Regions from separate parts of the Bacillus luti genome, predicted to be linked through region 1. Evidence: riboswitches for the same ligand, from Rfam matches in the RefSeq annotation. Region 1 holds a riboswitch; the other holds the start of a gene.

What was found. Region 1 has a riboswitch for cyclic di-AMP ahead of EUC40_RS22150 (hypothetical protein). Riboswitches for the same ligand answer to the same signal wherever they lie in the genome.
Region 2: linked by a shared signal. The riboswitch ahead of EUC40_RS16930 (APC family permease) and the one ahead of EUC40_RS22150 (hypothetical protein) in region 1 are both predicted to bind cyclic di-AMP.

Annotation. Positions count from the first base shown of each region.
Region 1 covers NZ_CP040336.1:4,365,976-4,376,579, forward strand. Annotated here, with positions in the region: gene kdpB (potassium-transporting ATPase subunit KdpB) at 1-2,024, opposite strand, end outside; gene kdpA (potassium-transporting ATPase subunit KdpA) at 2,038-3,705, opposite strand; gene kdpF (K(+)-transporting ATPase subunit F) at 3,725-3,805, opposite strand; gene EUC40_RS22140 (SipW-dependent-type signal peptide-containing protein) at 3,802-3,906, opposite strand; cyclic di-AMP (ydaO/yuaA leader) riboswitch at 4,004-4,149, opposite strand; gene EUC40_RS22145 (hypothetical protein) at 4,411-4,641, opposite strand; gene EUC40_RS22150 (hypothetical protein) at 4,658-5,044, opposite strand; cyclic di-AMP (ydaO/yuaA leader) riboswitch at 5,138-5,285, opposite strand; gene thiD (bifunctional hydroxymethylpyrimidine kinase/phosphomethylpyrimidine kinase) at 5,530-6,342, opposite strand; gene thiF (thiazole biosynthesis adenylyltransferase ThiF) at 6,349-7,368, opposite strand; gene thiG (thiazole synthase) at 7,361-8,131, opposite strand; gene thiS (sulfur carrier protein ThiS) at 8,134-8,337, opposite strand; gene thiO (glycine oxidase ThiO) at 8,353-9,462, opposite strand; gene tenI (thiazole tautomerase TenI) at 9,455-10,075, opposite strand; gene EUC40_RS22185 (ABC transporter substrate-binding protein) at 10,086-10,604, opposite strand, start outside.
Region 2 covers NZ_CP040336.1:3,333,233-3,343,836, reverse strand. Annotated here, with positions in the region: gene EUC40_RS16960 (peptide ABC transporter substrate-binding protein) at 1-1,624, shown strand, start outside; gene EUC40_RS16955 (GNAT family N-acetyltransferase) at 1,679-2,209, opposite strand; gene EUC40_RS16950 (Nramp family divalent metal transporter) at 2,438-3,733, opposite strand; gene trhO (oxygen-dependent tRNA uridine(34) hydroxylase TrhO) at 4,228-5,187, shown strand; gene EUC40_RS16940 (hypothetical protein) at 5,396-6,871, opposite strand; gene panE (2-dehydropantoate 2-reductase) at 7,046-7,990, shown strand; gene EUC40_RS27445 (hypothetical protein) at 8,046-8,174, opposite strand; cyclic di-AMP (ydaO/yuaA leader) riboswitch at 8,314-8,460, shown strand; gene EUC40_RS16930 (APC family permease) at 8,605-10,431, shown strand.

The DNA of each region.
Region 1 (10,604 bases):
AGCCCATAAATAAGTAGGTTTCGGCCAAGTAATGCATTCGAACTCATCGGTTTATATGCGATACCTTTCATCGCCAATGGAATGAGTAATGGAATAATAACTGCATTAAATATTAATGCTGATAAAATCGCTGACAGTGGTGATGTTAGTTTCATAATGTTTAATGCTTCCATTTGCGGAATTGCAAGTGTAAACATTGCTGGAATGATTGCAAAATATTTTGCGATATCATTCGCAATACTAAACGTCGTTAACGCACCACGTGTCATTAATAATTGCTTACCGATTCCTACAACCTCAATAATTTTTGTTGGGTTCGAATCTAAATCAATCATATTCGCTGCTTCTTTCGCAGCTGTCGTACCACTATTCATCGCTAATCCAACGTCCGCCTGCGCTAATGCTGGAGCATCATTTGTACCATCACCTGTCATCGCTACAAGTTTCCCTTTCTCTTGCTCTGCTTTAATAACAGCAATTTTATCTTCTGGTTTACACTCAGCAACAAACTCATCTACTCCAGCTTCTTTTGCGATCGTTGCCGCTGTTAATGGGTTATCCCCTGTACACATAACCGTTTTAATCCCCATTTGGCGCAACTGTTCAAAACGTTCACGCATACCAGGTTTTACAGTATCTTTTAAATAGATTAAACCGTAAATACGATTATCCACTGCAACGACAAGTGGTGTTCCGCCCTCTTTTGAAATGAAATCTGCTTTTTGATTTACATCTTTCGGAATTGTTCCACCTTGTGATCTAACCCATTCAATCACGCTACCTACAGCACCTTTTCTCACTTTCGTTCCGTCCTGTAAATCAACACCACTCATTCTCGTTTCTGCTTTAAATGGAACAAATTCACCTTGTTCTGCAAGTGCCCTATCATATGATAGAGATTTCGTTTTTACATATTCAATAACAGATCGACCTTCTGGTGTTTCATCTAAAACTGAACTAATCGCAGCCCATTTCCCTACTTGCTCAATCGTTTCATTTCCTACAGGTAATAATGTATGAGCCATTCGGTTCCCGAAAGTAATCGTACCCGTTTTATCTAAAATAATTGTATTAATATCGCCCGCAGCTTCTACTGCTTTCCCTGACATTGCTAACACGTTAAACTTTGTCACGCGGTCCATTCCAGCAATACCAATTGCTGATAATAACCCACCAATTGTCGTTGGAATTAAACAAACTAACAATGCGACAAGTACAGCTGTATCAATTTGAAACCCTAAATAGTTCGTAAAAATCGGTAATGTCACAACAACGATTAAGAAAATAAGCGTTAAACTCGTTAATACTGTATTTAAAGCAATTTCATTCGGCGTTTTTTGACGAGCAGCTCCTTCAACTAACGAAATCATTTTATCAATAAATGATTCACCAGGATTACTCGTAATGACAATCGTAATTTCATCACTTACGACCATCGTACCGCCTGTTACGGAACAAAAATCACCACCCGCTTCTTTTATTACAGGAGCTGATTCCCCTGTAATCGCAGATTCATCGACAGACGCTAATCCTTTTATTACTTCCCCATCACTTGGAATCATTTCTCCTTGTTTTACAATAACAACATCACCTTTTCTCAGATCCGTTGCTGAAACTTGAACAATGTCTCCATTTTCTTTTACAACATTTGCAAAAACATCTTTCTTCGACTGTTTTAAAGAATCGGCTTGTGCTTTCCCCCGTCCTTCCGCTAATGCTTCTGCAAAGTTAGCAAATAAAACTGTAAATAATAGAATAAGAGAAACAGTTATATTAAACCATCCTGGTACACTACTAGAACGACTTGGAAGAAACGATAAAATGAACGTAATGATAAATCCAATCTCCACAACGAACATAATCGGATTCTTGATCATGACTTTCGGACTCAATTTCGCAAAGGATTGTTTCATCGCATGTATCACGATATCACGATCCATCGTTTTCGCTTGTCTAACTTCATCTTCTACAGCATGTATTTGTGACTCATTTACTCTTTTTTCTTTTACTACTACCGGTCTCATCATTTACCCTCCATTACTTCAATGTAAGAAATTCTGCAATTGGACCGAGTACTAACATCGGGAAAAATGTTAATGCACCGACAATTACAATTGTTCCGATGAAAATGCCGCCAAATAAACTATTATCCGTACGGAACGTTCCGACTGTTTCTGGTACAACCGTCTTTTCTTTCAATGAAGCTGCAACAGCTAGCATCGTAATTAAACTGAAATAGCGGCCTAAAAACATAACTAAACCAGTTGTAATATTCCAAAACGGTGTATTATCCGCTAATCCTTCAAATCCAGATCCGTTATTCGCAGCTGACGATGTATATTCATATACCACTTGCGTCAAACCGTGGAAACCGGAATGAGAAATAGCATCCGTCCCTAAACTTGTTGAAAGAGCTAATGCTGAAAATCCTAAAATGAGCAATGGATGAAATAAAATTGTTACCGCAATTAATTTCATTTCCTTACCCTCAATTTTCTTACCTAAAAACTCTGGTGTCCGTCCAACCATTAACCCAGATATAAACACTGCGATAATCGCATACATAATAATGTTCACAAAACCTGCTCCAACGCCGCCATACACTGTATTTAACATCATATTTACAAGTGGAACTAACCCGCCAATTGGTGTTAACGTATCGTGCATCGTATTAACAGCCCCTGTTTCAGCAGCTGTCGTTACAGTCGCATAAAGAGAAGAGAATACAGTTCCGAACCTTACTTCTTTTCCTTCTGTACTTCCTTGTACATGTTCAATACCCATTCCATTTAATGCCGGATTCCCGTTTAGTTCAGATGTCGTAATCGTTATAAATCCTAGTAGAAACACCATGAATAGTGAAACAAAAAGGATGCGCCCTTGCTTTTTATTCCCTACCATTCGTCCGTACGTAAATGGAAGTGCTGTTGGCAATAACATCATAAGCATCATTTGCAAAATATTACTCATTTGTCCTGGGTTTTCAAAAGGATGTGTAGAGTTTGCTCCGAAAAATCCACCACCGTTATTCCCAAGTTCCTTAATTGAAACAAATGATGCAACAGGTCCGCGTAATATACTTTGCTTTGCCCCATCAATTGTTTGTGCTGTAACTGCCCCGTCTAACGTTTGTGGTACACCAAGTGCGACAAAGAATAGTGCCGCAATAAATGCGATAGGAAGAAATACTCTCGTTAGTGCTCTCGTAAAATCAACGAAAAAGTTACCGAGTTCTTTTCCAGCAAGTCCTCTTATAAATGCCATAACGAGTGCTAACGTCGTTGCTGGTGCTGCAAACATTAAAAATGTAATTCCAATTAATTGTGATAAATAAGATAAACCATTTTCACCGCTATAATGCTGTAAGTTTGTATCAGCCATAAAACTAATTGCTGTATTAAAAGCAAGCGTAGGCTCCATTCCTTCAATGTGTGCTGGATTTAATGGCAATACTCCTTGTAGTCTGAAAATGAAATACACGACAACAATCATAAATCCATTTAATAAAACTAATGATAGTGCGTACTGTTTCCACGTTTGATTGTATTCTTTTACACCCGTAATTTTAAAAATAAGTTTTTCAAAAGGCCCGAATACTTTATCTAGCTTTTTACTACCTTGAAAGGCTTTCTCTAAATAAATTCCCGTTGGCTTTGCCACAAGAATAAACAATAGCATTGTAATAACGACTGCAACCCAGATCATAATGAATGACTCCCCCTAATTAAAACTTTTCCGGATTTAATAATGCATACACTAAGTACACCGTAATTGCTGCAACAATAACCGATAAGGCAATCATCATGATTGCTTACCTTCTTTCACAACTTTATCTGACCAACTCGCAAGACTTGCCATCGATGCGACTAACACAACAAAAATCCCGATCATTACAACATCTAACATAACTATCCCTCACTTCTTTTTGTTAAAATTTTCCATTAAAATATTAAAAAAGAACACTAAGCTCTACTTAGTGTTCGAAATGAACAACACAAAGTAAACCTCCTCTCTAAACGCTTACGAGGTTAGCTGTCGGATTCGGGCCTAAAGAGTAGCCCTACTTTCAAAACTGAAAGATTCACCCCAAGTGACGATGCACAAAATTGGTTCCCCCGCTCCATTTCTGGAACTCAGCGATTTTAGGTTTTTTTGGAAATTTTATGAATGATTTATGAGAGTAAATATACTCCTCTATTTTTTACTTGTAAAGAGCTAAATTACTGAAAATAAGAAAATATCCATCTATTTAAACGCTTACATTGAGTATTATTAATATTATTTCATCTATTTTCTCGCCTTTTCTTTATTTTTCACAGAAATGATCTTTTAAATACGAAATAAAAAGAGCGAATGACATGAAGTGCATAGCTTGTTGCACTTCGCATTCGCTCTTTTTTCATTCAACTTTTAGTCTCCTCGTAAAAATGTACGCAAATTTCTCCCGCGAATATAAACTTGTGACAATTCTGAATGGAGCTGCTCATATTCGATAACATCTGTTTTTAAATATAAAGCATCTTTCGATGGCAATATGATATATGGCCTTGGAAAAATAGGATCGAGCACCACCAATTCTTGAACTCGATCTACCGATACTGCCCAACGATTCGCTATATCTCCTAGTAACAACACCTTCATCTTCTTTTCCCCCACCCTATTCAAAAAATAAAAAAGCAATATTATCACAATTCGTAAACACGACAAATGTAGCTCCAATTGCTTCATAGAGCCTCGCTGGATATCGTTTATTCCTTGTAACAACAGTAATAGGTGCTTGAAAAGAAAAGCGAATGTGTTCTGTAAAGAAACTAATGATTGGAAGCTCATCCCCTAGTAAAATCACCTTCTTAATACACTCACAAATACTAGTAAAATCCTGCTCTTTACTACAACTATACGTCCAGTCAAACCCACAATTCCTCACTTCAGCCGCTATCTCTTCATTTGCTGTAAAAATAATTAACTCATGTTGAAAGGCTACTAAATCTATTAAACTATTTACCTTGCTTTCTTCTCCAACACAAATAAGTGTTAGTTCCATGTACCTCATCCTCCTTAGCATAAAAGAACCCAAGCATAGATTGATATTCCCCTATACTAATCAGATCGATGAAGTGATGTATCCATCATGGCACCGTCCTCTCTCAAGACGCTTACGAAGTTAGCTGTCGGATTCGGACTTTGAGAGTAGCCCTACTTTCAAAATTGAAAGATTCACCCCAAGTGACACTGCACAAATTGGTTCCTCCGCTCCATATAATTGGACTCAGCGTATTACAAAAAATATATTCTGGCTGATATATTACTCCTATATTTGGAAAAAGTAAACAGAAAAAAAGCCAGTTATAAAACTGACTTTTTACTTACCTACACACTCGTTTTATTCACTTTATCCCGCATTAACGGGCAGTAAAACTTCCACCTCAAAATTCGGCTGGAGCAAAGAAGTTAGGTGGCAGATCAACTGCCCGTAAACGCCCGATTGGTTCAACTAATCATCAGTAGGGGATGAACCCCCCACACTGATTATAGTTTCACTTTATACGCAAAATGATTCGTCGGTCCATGACCACTACCGATATTCAACGGATTTTCAATTGCTATACTAATAAATCGTTTCGCTTCTTGAACTGCCTCTTCCATCGAGTATCCTTTCGCAAGTCCAGCTGTAACTGCAGACGCGAATGTACAGCCACTTCCGTGCGTTTGTTTCGAAGGAATTCGTTCACTTCTAAATTCAATAAACTCTTCTCCATCAAAGAGTAAATCAATTACTTCATTCCCTTGATACTCTGCGTGTCCGCCCTTCATAAGCACGTATTTAGCACCTAATTCGTGCAATACCTTCGCAGCTTCCTTACTATCTTCAATATTATGAATCTCCATCCCAGTTAACACTTCTGCTTCAGGAACATTCGGCGTTATAACAGTTGCTACTGGTAATAAATATTCTTTTAATGCTTGTACTGCTTCTTGCTGTAATAATGACGCACCGCCCTTAGCAATCATAACTGGGTCTAGTACAATATTATTCCAGCCAAATTTCTTAATCTGTTCTGCCACAATTTGAATAATTTCACTGCTAAATAACATTCCTAGTTTCACAGCATCTGGTGTTAAATCCGTACCAATTGAATTCAGCTGTTCCGTAATACCTTCTAACGGAACAGGATATACCCCTTGCACGCCAAGCGTATTTTGAGCAGTAATTGCCGTAATAGCCGTCATCCCGTACACACCAAGCTCTTGGAATGTTTTTAAATCTGCTTGAATGCCGGCACCGCCGCCACTATCAGATCCTGCAATTGTTAAAGCTTTATTTACTTTCATCCCACTCATCCTTTTCTATCCAAAATAGCGATGATAAATTGTTTTTGCTTCACTTATATCTTTCGTTCCATGTACAAGTACACGACCATCTTTAAAAGCAACTAATCTCTTGTCTTCCACAGAAAATGATAATAAATATGGATTTACATTTAAATCCTTCACACGATCATTCAGCAACTCTTTGTATCGTTCAAAATCCATATCCTCTTTATAAGGTGGTCTAATTTGAACTGTATTTCTCCCGCATAAAACTGCTGTTTTCGATGTGTTTTCTTTATTTAAATAAGGATATAATGCATTTTCTCCGCACGAAGGACAATTATGCTTACGGAGCTTTTGCACATTCATACATGAATATTCATTTTTCCATACATCAAACGACACAAGTCCATCTCGAAGCGATTCATAGTCTTCTACTAACAGTTTCAGAGCTTCCGTTACTTGATGAGAAACGACAAGAGATACAGCAGGCGATATAATGCCCGCTGTATCACATGTCGCTCCGCCAAGCGGAATCGATTGTAATAAACAAGATAAACATGGCGTTTTACTAGGAAGAATGGTGTAAGAAAGGCCGTAACTCCCTACACATGCCCCGTAAATCCATGGAATAGAATATTTTTGCGCTATATCATTCACAATAAAACGTGTTTCAAAATTATCAGTCGCATCAATTATTACATCAACGTTTATAACGAGTTCTTCTAGCTCTTCAGCTGTTACATCTTGAACGAGAGCTTCTACTCTTACTTCACTATTAATCTCTTCTAGACGTTTCTTTGCCGCTACAGCCTTTGGAAGGTTATTTTCTACATCACTCTCTGCATACAATTGCTGCCTTTGTAAATTACTCCAATCGACATAATCCCGGTCAACAATCGTTACTGTGCCAACGCCTGCTCTTACAAACATTTCTGCATTTGCACTACCTAGTGCACCCGCACCAATAATGAGTACATGCTTTTCTCTTATTTTTTGTTGTCCTTCTTCTCCAATTGGAGAAAATAGTTCTTGGCGAGAATATCGATTATTCAACTACGCTCATTCCTTCTAAAGGACTACTTGCAGTTGCACAACGTTTGCGAGCAATACGACCTGCTTCAAATCCTAAACGTCCTGCTTCAATACTTAATTTCATTGCCTGTGCCATTTTAATAGGGTCTTTCGCACCAGACACCGCTGTATTTAATAACACACCATCTGCTCCTAATTCCATCGCAAATGCCGCATCAGCTGGGCTACCGATACCAGCATCAACGATAACTGGTACCGTCGCTTGTTCAATAATGAAACTTAAATTTAACGGATTTACAATACCAAGACCTGAGCCAATTGGTGATGCTCCTGGCATAATTGCATGCACACCTAATTCTTGTAATTTACGTGCTAGTACAACGTCATCAGATGTGTACGGAAGTACGATAAACCCTTCTTCTAGTAACATTTCAGATGCTCTCAATGTTTCTACCGGATCAGGTAGTAACGTTCTATCATCACCAATAACTTCTACTTTTATCATGTCACAAAGTCCTGAAGCTTTTGCTAATTTTGCAATTCGAACAGCTTCTTCAGCATTTTTTGCCCCTGCTGTATTCGGTAGTAACGTATATTTTTTTATATCAAGTTTCTCTAATAAATTTGGTTGCTTCGCGTCAAAAATATCCATACGACGTACTGCGAACGTTAAAACCTCAGCCTCAGATACATCAATTGCCTTTTGCTGTACATCAAAATTAGGGAATTTACCTGTTCCTAATAAAAGTCTAGACTGAAATGAAAATGGTCCAATGTTTAACATAATCAACCGCCTCCTACGAAAGTTACAATCTCAATTTGGTCTCCATCAAAAACAGATGTATCTGTATGATCATCTTTTTGTAAAATATCTTTATTACGCTCTACTACAACAATTCTGTTATCTAACTCTAAATGTATAAGTAGCTCAGCTACTGTTTTCACACTCGCTGGCACTTCCATTTGGTTACCATTAATTTTTAAATTCAAACTTCCATCCCCCTTCTAAACCGTTTTAGAAAGCAATGAATCTAGCAAGTGATTCTCCTGCTTTCCTTCTATTAAATCAGCCATATACTGACCAGAAACAGGGCTTAATAAAATACCGTTTCGATAATGCCCAGTACAAGCATATAAACCTTTTATTTCTTCATGCTCTCCCATATAAGGAGCTTCATGATTCGATTGTGGCCTTAATCCAGCCCATGTACTTTCCCACTCTGCCTCTTTTAAAGCCGGCAATATTGTATAAGCACGCTCTAATATAGAAGTAATACTTTCTGGCTGCACAGTTTTATTGAACGTATGAGGATGCATCGTTGCCCCTATTACATAACGACCACCACGTTTCGGTGCGATATAAAATCTTTCTTGGAAAATAGGAGCTTTCAATAGTGGCTTCCTGCTTCTTACTGCAACGACTTCTCCTTTAACTGGATATGTACCCCAATCGTGATGAAAATGTCCTAGTAGCTTCGTGCTCCATGAACCTCCTGCAATAACGACTTTCTCGCACGTGATAATACCTTCGCTCGTAACAATTCCAGTCACTTTATTATTTTCAATACGAATATCAAGTACCTCTGTCTGTTCATATATATCAGCACCGGAAATGGCTGCAGACTGTGCAAATGCTTTCGTAAGCTCTGGTGCAATAACGTGACCATCTTTCGGATAATATACCGCTCCGATAATTGATTCGGATAGAAATGGCTCTTTTTCTCGTAAATGGTCTCCTGTTAGAAAATAGGAATCCTCACCTGTTTTCTGCTGCCAATCCATAATGTGAAGAATTCTTTCCTTCTCACCTTCATTTTGGGCAATGCGATATATTCCTTTTTCCTCATATCCAATATCAATACCCGTCTTTTCACGTAAAGCTGTTGCAAGTTGTGGGAATATAGCACGGCTTTCTCTAGCAAGTTCAAATAGCGGATCATACGCATCCCATTCTGCCTGAACACCGAGCAAGCCAGCAGCAGCTTTCGAAGCTTCCGATGCAATCCTCTGCTTCTCTATAATTGCTACTTTATGTCCTCTTTCTGCTAGAAAATGTGCAACTGAACTGCCAATTACACCACCGCCAATAATTGCTACATCATACTTCTCACACATGTTTCCCCGCCCACTTTCTTATTGATTCCTTATAAGATTTCGCTCTGCTATACGGGTTACTATCACTTACAATTCCAGACATAACAGCAATTCCACTTATTTCACTTGCAAGAACATCCCTTGTATTTTCAGGAGTAATTCCTCCAATAGCTATAATCGGGATCGATAAGCTCTTTGCAATGCCGGAAATTTCCTCTAGCCCTCTCGCTGGCACACCTTTTTTACACTCTGTTGGGAATACATGACCATAAACGAGCGAATCAGCACCATTCTTAAAAGCCTCTATCGCTTCTTCTAAAGAATGTACGGAATAACCAACATGCAAATACGAAAACTTTTCTTTCACTGACCTTACATCCGTGCTTCGATATCCTAGCTGCACACGCGGTATATTTAATAAAATAGCAATATCAATTCGGTCATTTATAACAAGTTTAGATGCCGGAAAGCCTTTTTTTAAAAGGCTTTCCACCCCTTCATATAATTCCTTCGTACTTTTCTCACGCTCACGAATATGCAAATAATCAATCTCACTCTCAATTTGCATCGCTACATTCACTAACTCTTCGAATGGCATATGGCCATTTGAGATTACGTGGAGCTCATTTTTCATATTCATTCGCCTACTTTAAAATATTTTCGAATAGCTCATCGGCTGGAACAATTTCCTTCGTCATTCCTTTGTCTTTCAGCCATTTATTTTGTTTCTCCCAAGACTCTTTTGAATCTGATAAGAATGGCTCATCTTTCGTTTCCATCTTCTCTAATAAAATTTTCATACTTTCTTTTTCAACTTCTGGCACAAGCGGGAAGTTTTCTTTTTCTTGATGATCTAATAAAATATTTAATGCTTCATCAGGGTTTTTCTTCATAAAGTCATACCCTTTTTTCGCCCCACGTAAAAAGGCTTGCAGCGCTTCTTTATCTTTTTTCAACGTTTTATCACCTGTTACAAACACAAGCTCATGATAATTCGGTACGCCGTAATCAGCTGGATTAAAGTACGCTGGTTCATGACCTTCATGACGCATAACAGGTACTTCATGGTTAATGTATGCTCCTGTTACAGCATCTACTTTTTTCGTAATTAACGCTGGCACTAAATCAAATCCAACATCAACTACTTTCACTGTATCTGGATT
Region 2 (10,604 bases), 1.0 Mb from region 1:
GAAGTTAAAAAAGAGCCATTTAATGGTAATGGCACTTGTTACAACTTTATTATTAACAGCTTGTAATAATAAAGCAGATAAAAGTGAAACAGAGGTAAAAAAACAAGTGTTAAATGTAACAGTATCAGAAGAAATTCCTTCTCTTGATACTGCGAAAACGATGGATGGTACATCAGCACACATTATGCAAAACATATTTGAAGGGTTGTATGTATTAGATGATCAAGATCAGCCTATTCCAGCAGTAGCAAAATCGTTTAAAAGAAGTGAAGATGGTAAAAAATATACATTTGATTTGCGTAAAGATGCAAAATGGTCAAATGGAGACAGTGTGACAGCAAATGATTTTATGTTTGCATGGAAACGTGCAATTAGCCATGAAACAGCGTCTCAATATGCGTCCATGCTCTTTTACGTGAAAAACGCGAAAGAGATCAATAAGGGAACAATGCCTCTTGATGCACTTGGGGTTAAAGTTATAAATGATTATAAGTTAGAAGTGGAACTAGAGCAGCCAATTCCTTACTTTTTACAGCTGCTAGCATTACCTATATATTTACCACAGCATGAATCATTTTTGAAAGAACAAGGGAGCAATTATGGGCTTGAACCTAATAATCTCATATATAATGGCCCATTTGTGTTAGAGAAATGGAAGCATGAACAAGAATTTCAATTGAAGAAAAATGATACATATTGGGATGAAAAGAAAGTGAAGTTAGACGAAATAAACTTTCATATTGTAAAAGATACAATGACGGCTGTAAATTTATATGAAGCTGGTGATTTGGACCGAGTACCTATTAATTCACAAGTTGTAGACAAGTATAAAGGGAATAAGGAATTACATATGTCAAGTGATCCTGGAATTGCTATGCTACGTTTTAATGAAACAAATAAAGTGCTAGCAAATAAGAAAGTGCGTCAATCAATTTCACTCGCTTTAAATAAAGAGGATTTCGTTGCTCACTTTATTAATAACGGAGCAAAACCTGCAAGTGGACTTGTACCAGTCGGTCATATAAATGAAAAGACTGGCAAAGATTTTAGAAAAGAAAACGGAGATCTTTCTTCATATGATTTACAAACTGCGAAAAAAGTTTGGGAAGAAGCGAAAAAAGAACTTGGAGTAGAGCAAGTAAACCTTGAGTTTTTAACGTTTGAACAAGATAACGCAAAACGTATGGCAGAATATATAAAAGGTGACTTAGAAAAGAATTTGCAAGGACTCACGCTACAAATTAAACAACAGCCATTTAAACAAAAGTTACAGTTAGAACAAACAGGTGATTACGATATAACTATGGCAAATTGGGGACCTGACTATAAAGACCCAATTAGTTATTTAGAACTATTTACGACGGGTAATCCGAATAATAAAATGAGTTACTCTAATCCTCGTTACGATGAATTAATAAAGAAAGCGAAAAATGAGCTAGTACTAGATTCGGAAAAACGCTGGGAAGTGTTGCGAGAAGCTGAGCAGGTCTTATTAGAAGATGCAGCTGTTGCACCGCTTTATCATATTGGTTCAGCTTATGTACAAAAGGATTACGTAAAAGGAATTGAAAAGCATCAATTTGGTGGTGTTTATACTTATAAGAATGCTTATATCACTAATTAATAAATTCAAAAAACCTTACTTTTTAAAAGTAAGGTTTTTTACGCATAAATTTTATTAAACTGATTTTAATAAAGCATAAAAATTTGTGTCATAGGGAATATCATCTTGATACATATAATTTTTTAGAACGCCTTCTTTTTCAAAGCCTAGTTTTAATAGCACTTTATTTGATGCTTCATTTTCAAGAAAGACAATTGCCCCAATACGTTTTAAATGAAGGGTGTGAAAACCATATGATATAACTTCAGAAACCGCCTCAGTAGCATATCCATTTCCCCAGTGTTCAGGAAAAAAGGCATAACTTATATTGGCTCGTTTATGCTCAGAAGACCAATCGTGAAAACCGATTGTTCCAATAAGCTCTTTCGTATCTTTTAATTCGATGCCCCATTTTATACCGTGTCTTGCATTGTAACTTAATTTAAAATTATTAAGGATTTGTTTTACTTGATCAATATCCTGTAATGGTTTTTGGCCATAATAGCGCAGTACATCAGTATTAGAAAAGCATTTTAGTATACCTGGTGCATCTTCTTCGGTAAGTTCTCGTAGAATGAGTCGATCGGTTTTCAATATAGGAAACATGCTTTCACTCCATTTCTTCTGAAACTAGAATGTATTGTTATTATATAATTTAATCTGAAAATAAAGATTATTCAAGGTGTAATGAAGTTATTGTCTTAAAATAGACCATAGAATATATTTTGAAAAGGTGTTGGGATGTGAAGGGTGTCGAAAGTTTTTTAAAAGAGTGTATACAAATAATGAATTGAAAAAGGGTATTCCAAATTGAATTTGGAATACCCTTTTTCATTACCCTACAAATGTTTGATACAACAAGAAAATATTTAAAACGATAACAAGTGCAGCAATGATCCACGCGATGAGTGTTGTAATACGATGGTTGACGAGTGCACCCATTATTTTTTTATTACTTGTAAACATAATAAGTGGTACTAATGCAAAAGCAATACCGAATGATAAGACAACTTGGCTCATTACGAGAGCGTAAGTTGGATTCACGCCTAAAGCAATAATAACGAGAGGTGGAATCATTGTTATAAATCGGCGTAAATATAACGGAATATGCATGCGAATAAATCCTTGCATAATAATATCACCTGACATCGTACCGACAGAAGAGCTAGATAATCCGGCTGTTAAAAGTCCAACTCCAAATAAAGCAGCTGATACTGGCCCAACTAAGTTACTAAATTGGTTGAAAGCAACATCAAGGTCTTCGACGTGTAAGCCGTTTTTAAAGAATAGTGCAGCTGCTACTATTAACATACTTGCATTAATTGCTCCAGCGATAACCATTGCGATAATAATATCAATAAACTCGAAGCGGAAAATCTTTTTCTTTTGTTCATCATTTGTTCCGACTACGCGGCGCTGCGTTAAGGCGGAATGTAAATAAATTGCGTGCGGCATTACTGTCGCACCTAAAATACCAGCTGCCAGAAGAATACTATCTACACCTTGGAATTTTGGAATGAAAAGTCCTGAAAGAAGAGGACTTAATTCGGGTTTTGCGTAAAAGACTTGTACACCAAAAGCGATAACAACGATAAAAATCATTCCTGTTATGATAGCCTCTAATGGACGGAAGCCTCTGCGCTGAAATTCAAGAATAATAAATGATCCAACTGCTGTAATTAAGGCGGCAGGTAACATTGGAATGCCGAATAATAAGTACAATCCGAGCGCTGCGCCAATAAATTCAGCTAAATCAGTAGCCATAATAACGAGTTCGCCTTGTATCCATAAACCGATGGATACAGGTTTTGGGAAGTTTTCTCGAGCAATTTCAGGAAGGTTGCGTCCAGTAGCAATTCCTAATTTAGCGGATAGAGTTTGAATTAATACAGCCATTAAATTAGATGCGAGTATTACCCAAAGTAATAAATAACCATACTGTGATCCAGCCGCGATATTTGTAGCAAAGTTCCCGGGATCAATATAAGCAACTGATGCGATAAAAGCAGGTCCTAAGAATGGTAACAGTCTTTTTAAGCCTTTCGTTTGTCCGCTTAACGCTAAATGGGCGGATTGAACGGTTGTACTTTGAGAAGGGACTTGTTCGTCTTTTGATATATCTTTATTCATAGTAGTGTTCCCCTTTGAAATGTTAACTTGATGAAATTATTGTATTTATTCTCATGTATTATTTCAATACATTTAAATATATTATGTGTCATTTTCATTTGAACATGAAAGTTTCCTTAATGCAAATTATATGACTGTGCGCAAAGAATGGTGTAATAATGCAAAAATATTTTGGGAGTTTATGGTCGCTGAATAAAGGAGAAGATAATAAATTAGAGGGTTGTTTTTGAAATTTATGTGAACATACAGCCTATATTACAGCATATTAATTGATGGAAATGAAATTGTATGATATATAATATATTGGGATTGCAACATAACCGTAGTGTTTTGTTCTGTGATCTTGTTTTTATTTTTGTTAACTTATAGAAAAAATTGTAAATAGAAGAAAATAGGCTACGTACAATTTTGTATATATTTTCTTATTATATATGTTTTGATATGAACGTTAACTTATACATGATTTTAAAATTTAGATAGGTGGTAGAAATACATTGGCAACTACAAAACCATATAGAGTATTACTATATTACATGTACACAACAATTGAAAACCCAGAAGAATTCGCTGCAGAGCATTTAGAATTTTGTAATTCACTTGAGTTAAAAGGAAGAATCCTTGTAGCTAAAGAAGGTATTAACGGAACTTGTTCTGGTACTGTAGAACAAACAGAGAAATACATGGAAGCAATGAACAACGATCCACGCTTTGACGGTATCGTATTTAAAATAGATGAAGAAGAAGGACACGCATTCAAGAAAATGCACGTACGTCCTCGTCCAGAATTAGTTACACTTCGTCTAGAAGATGACATTAACCCACACGAAATAACTGGGAAGTATTTAGAGCCAAAAGATTTTTATGAAGCAATGAAACAAGAAGATACAGTTATCATTGATGCACGAAATGATTATGAGTTTGATTTAGGTCACTTTAAAGGGGCGATTAAACCTGATATCGAATCATTCCGTGAATTACCAGACTGGATTAGAGAAAATAAAGAAACACTTGAAGGTAAAAAGATTTTAACTTACTGTACAGGCGGAATTCGTTGTGAGAAATTCTCTGGTTGGTTAGTTCGTGAAGGTTACGAAGATGTAAGTCAGCTTCACGGCGGAATTGTAACGTACGGAAAAGATCCAGAAGTACAAGGTGAGCTTTGGGATGGACAATGTTACGTGTTCGATGAGCGTATCGCTGTACCAGTAAACCAAAAAGAACATGTTATTGTTGGTAAAGACCACTTTACAGGTGAACCTTGTGAGCGCTATGTAAACTGTTCAAATCCAGAATGTAATAAGAAGATTTTATGTTCTGAAGAAAACGAAGCGAAATATTTACGTGCATGTTCTCATGAGTGTCGTGTAAGCCCACGTAACCGCTACGTAATACAACATGAATTAACTGAAGAGCAAGTAGCAACTGCATTAGAGAAGATTGAAGCAGGGAAGTAAGTGGAATTCGTGTAATAAAAAAGGGTACTCCAAACTTCGTGTTGGAGTACCCTTTTTATATTGTTCGGTTCTGCTTTTTGTCGGTAAGTCGATATATTATAAAAATCGCTGATATATTTCGAGTTGCGCTGATATATCTTAAAAATCGCTGATAATAATTTCATTTACTGAATCCAGCCACGTATTTGTAATTTGAAAATAACCTTCTTTACTTCTTATCATTTTTCTCTTTCACAGCAGAAAGTACAGTTTGTTTTACCCATGCTTTTCTTCGTTTATGTTGTTGACTCCATTGGTATAAACTTTGCGCACCTAAAATAAGTGAAATGACGATGCCGCTAATTGCTATTAAAAGTGCGAAGAATTCCAGTGGCGACGATATTTTGTTTGAGTCGGTGTTTCTTAAAAGGTCGATCATAGTAAATCCTAACATTTGGCCTACTACAGAGTAGAGCGTTAAAATTAATAGTAAAAGGCTATCTTTTTTAGAGGCGACGTTTTCTTGATATTTAAACAAACTATCAAGATTTTGTTTTGCATTTGAGTATAGTACTTCAATGTTAAATAGGTTTCTTAAGCGGAAGAAAATATCTTCACTCTGTGATTGGGATACTAGCTCTAAAGAAAAGTAATTCGCTGTGAATGAATTGATTGAATAAATTAATTTTTCTATTTCATTTGTATCTTGTTCAATATTTAATTCAGCATAAGCGTTTGCCATTTTCAATAAAACAATTTTATGAAATAGATTTAATAATAAAGCGTAATAAAACTCCCCATACATTTGACTCGCAAGTTTAGTAAATTCGCGTTCTCCTTCATTTGTTACACATGTGAATATATGTTCTTCCATTATGAAATAGCGATTCGGAGCCCATCTTTGGTAAGCGTGTTGTTTTAAATAATCATGAATATAAGGCAGATTATTTGCACTCACATATGCCTTGCCATCACTTGTTAACCCGGAAAGACTAGAAGTACGATAAACATCCACTTCATTCAGTTCCATATCTTCTTTTATAGATAATAAAGTTTGTACGTACATTCGCTGATCTTCAAAGAAAGGAAAGGTTTGAAAGTAAGAACTTCTTAATCTCTTCTTCTCAAAGAAATCTGTTATGCCATGAAATAAATAACCAAAAATGAATCTTTCCACTTGGGAATACTTTTTTCCATTGCATTCAATACAAATAGTCTCGTTTGTATCATTTTTAGTTTCAAGTACACGGAAACGGGCCGCAAATTCAATTGCTTCTGATAATGTCATGTTTGGAGCGGTTTCTACTTCTGTCCGAATTGTTAAGAAGCCAAGCTCATAAGGACAAAGTGTTACGTCAATAGAATGAATGTTGAATGGAACGGAAATAAGATTTGTTGTTAAATGTCCAGTTAAGTTAAGATCTTTAGAATAGCGCTGCAATCCTTTTTGATGCTCTGAGTGAGGAAAGAGTATTTTATTTGTAAATGAAAGATAATATGCTTCCATATTTTGATGTGAAACTTGAAACTTTCCGTAGTATGTATTTTCATTTTCAAGATGATCGAGTCGAAAAGGGTGAAAATCATTTTTCTGTAAGAAAGGGAACATATTTTGTTCATATCCAGTTTTAAAAGAAAACGGGAATATAAATTGAAATATAGCTGTTGTTACATCTTTTTCCTCGATTGTTTGTATTGCCTCCATTTACTTTGTTTCCTTTCATATATGCTATAAAAACAACATGCCCAAATTCATTTGAAAATAACCACTGTTTTATACTTGATTAAGAATGAAAATTCTGCTTATTTAGTGAGGGACATGTATAATGTTATGTATACGAAATGTTATAAAATTGTATTTTGAAAAGGGGGATGTTGTATGCGTATTTTAGTATTAGGAGCGGGTGGCGTCGGAGGATTTTTTGGTGGCCGATTAGTCGAAAAAGGGGAAGATGTTACGTTTCTTGTTCGCAGTAAAAGAAAACAGCAATTAGAGGGAACGGGACTTGTTATTCGTAGTGTGAACGGGGATTTTTCCTTTCAACCGAAATTAATAACGAAAGAAGATCGAACTTTTCCGTTTGATGTTATTTTATTCTCAACAAAAGCGTATCACTTAAACGAGGCAATTCAAGATTTGAAGCCGTTTGTAGGTGAAAATACTATGATTATTCCATTGTTAAATGGCATTGCTCATGTATCACTATTACAAAAAGAATTTGGCGTGGAAAAAGTGATTGGCGGTTTATGCTTTATCGAGACGACGCTAAACGATCAAGGAGAAATTGTACAAACTAGCGCTGCCAATAGACTTGTGTTTGGAGAAATGAAGTCTCAAGATTCAGAGAGAATACAGCATATCGCTAGAGCATTTGCAGGTACGAAATCTAGTTTTGTTTTAAGTGAAAATATTATGCAAGATATGTGGCATAAATATTTATTTATTACTGTAATGTCAGGTGTGACAACATTAATGCGTGCACCAATAGGACCGATCCGTGAAAGCGAAGGTGGACACGATTTTATCCGAAACTTATTTAAAGAATGTGTGCAAATTATGAGATATATTGGGGCACCACTTAAGGATGATATTACAAAGGAACATATGAAAACAATTGATAAAATTTCATATGATATGAAGTCATCGATGCAGCGTGATATGGAAAAAGGTTCGCCTATTGAAGGGAACCACTTACAAGGGTACTTACTAGATGTAGCAGAACAATTTTCTACAGAAGCACCATTATTAGGAGCAGTATATCAAAATTTGAAAGTGTATGAAGAAATGACCTTTAACAGATCAGCGATACAATTGGATGTATGAAAAAATAAAAAAGAAAGCAATATATAAGTGTATTGCTTTCTTTTTTTATGACAAATTATTTATTTCTTTTCGTTCTATCTGTCAAATTTATTTCCTGTTCACGTTTACCGTATAATTGATTAATTTCATTTGCTAACGCATCTAAATAGGAATCGGAAAAAATAGGCTTCTTTTCTTTAGACATATGAGTCTCCTTTATCGATTTTTTAGTATTCATTATGTATATTTACCGGCGGATTATGCGCAATCATTTTAATTTTTTCTTTTTCAAAATTTTTGTTTACATTTTGAAAATAAAGGAGTATTATAATCCACAGTTTCAATTTTCTAAATCGCTGAAACCGCATGGTACGGGGGACCCGTTCTTACGGATTAATTCTTAATCCAATGGGGTGAATCCTTGAAAAAGGTAGGGCTACTCATAGGCCCGAATCCGACAGCTAACCTCGTAAGCGTTATATTGAGAAGGAAGGTGGAGCTTGTGCGACAAAAAAAATAATGTCTACAAGTCTATTTCGCTATGGCTTGTAGACATTTTTTGTTTTCCGAAGAAATGGTTTACTGGCTGTAACAAGCAGAATCGTTCGTACAAAATTATTGGAGAGTGGACAGCTGTGGTTTCATCTATTAAAAGATTTTTAATTGGAAGGCCGTTAAAATCAACTGAGTTAGGAGAGCAAAAGCTTAATAAAACGAAGGCACTAGCCATTCTATCTTCTGACGCATTGTCATCAGTTGCATATGGTCCAGAGCAAATATTAATTGCACTAGCAGGTCTTGGAGCAATCGCTTATTGGTATTCTATTCCGATAGCTGTTGGGGTATTAGTATTATTGACAGCCCTTATTTTATCTTATCGCCAAATTATTTTTGCTTATCCGCATGGCGGGGGCGCATATGTTGTATCAAAAGAAAATTTAGGGATGAATCCAGGCTTAATTGCTGGAGGATCTTTATTAGTCGATTATATTTTAACGGTTGCGGTAAGTGTGTCTGCAGGTACAGATGCGCTAACATCTGCTTTTCCTAGTTTACATGCACATAATGTAATCATTGCGATTATATTTGTTATATTTATTACCATCTTAAATTTAAGAGGCGTAACGGAATCAGCTTCTGTTTTAGCATATCCGGTTTATTTATTCGTTTTAGCACTATTTATATTAATTGGTGTAGGGATATACAATATTTTAACGGGTCACGTTTCACCAACTTTACACACGCCGATTGGAACACCAGTTGCAGGAATTAGTTTGTTCTTACTGTTACGAGCATTTGCATCAGGTAGTTCTGCTTTAACAGGGGTTGAGGCGATCTCAAACGCAATTCCAAACTTTAAAGATCCTGCACCAAACAATGCAGCAAAAACATTGCTTGCAATGGGTGCATTACTTGCAGTTTTATTTTCAGGAATTGTTTTCTTAGCTTATTATTACGGAATTACTCCAAGTAAGGAAGTAACAGTTGTTTCACAAATTGCTGAACAAACATTTGGACGTAATTTCATGTACTATTTTATACAAGGTACAACTGCTTTAATATTAATTCTTGCTGCAAACACAGGATATTCTGCATTTCCGTTATTAGCAGTTAACCTTGCAAAAGATAAGTTCATACCGAGAATGTTTACGATTAGAGGAGACCGCTTAGGTTACTCAAACGGTATTATTATACTTGGAATCGCTTCAATTATTTTAATTGTAGCTTTCCAAGGGCAAACAGAACATTTAATTCCGTTATATGCAGTAGGTGTATTTATTCCATTTACACTTTCTCAAAGTGGTATGGTATTAAAATGGCTTCGTGAAAAACCAGAAGGATGGGCTTTAAGATTAACGGTCAATTTAATTGGTGCAGTCATTAGTTTTATCGTAATGAGCATGTTCTTTTTAACTAAATTTGCACAAGTTTGGTCAATTCTTATTTTCTTACCTGCTATCATCTTCTTGTTCCACCGAATTAAGAAGCATTATGATGCAGTAGGAGACCAACTAAGTTTAAAAACTTGTGAGCGAATTGTTCCGATTGAAGGAAATGTAATTGTCGTTCCTGTAGCTGGTATGACACATGTAGTAGAAAATTCATTAAACTATGCGAAATCTCTTTCAGCAGATCAAGTTATCGCTGTATATGTTGCTTTTGATAGAGAAGAGGAAAAGAAATTTGAAGAGAAATGGAAGAAGTGGCAACCTGAAGTAAGGCTTGTTACATTACATTCTCATTATAGAAGTATTATTCAGCCGTTAACTAAATTTATTGATACAGTACAATATAAAGCGAGTGAATCAAATTACCGAGTTACTGTAGTTATACCACAGTTCATTCCGAAAAAAGGTTGGCATAACATTCTTCATAATCAATCTAGTTTACTCATTCGTGCGTATTTACTCTATAAGCGAAATGTTGTTATTACGACAGTTCCATATCATTTGAAAAAGTAAGAAGATTTTTAGGGATAGCTTCAAGAAATTGAAGCTATCCCTTTTATGTATATGCTATGCATAATTGCATATGAGTTAAAAAGATATATTGATATAATTTTTGTGTCTATGAGTAAGTAGAGGTTTTTCTTGTGATATATGGATATTTCAATTGAAAAAGTGAAGCGGATTAT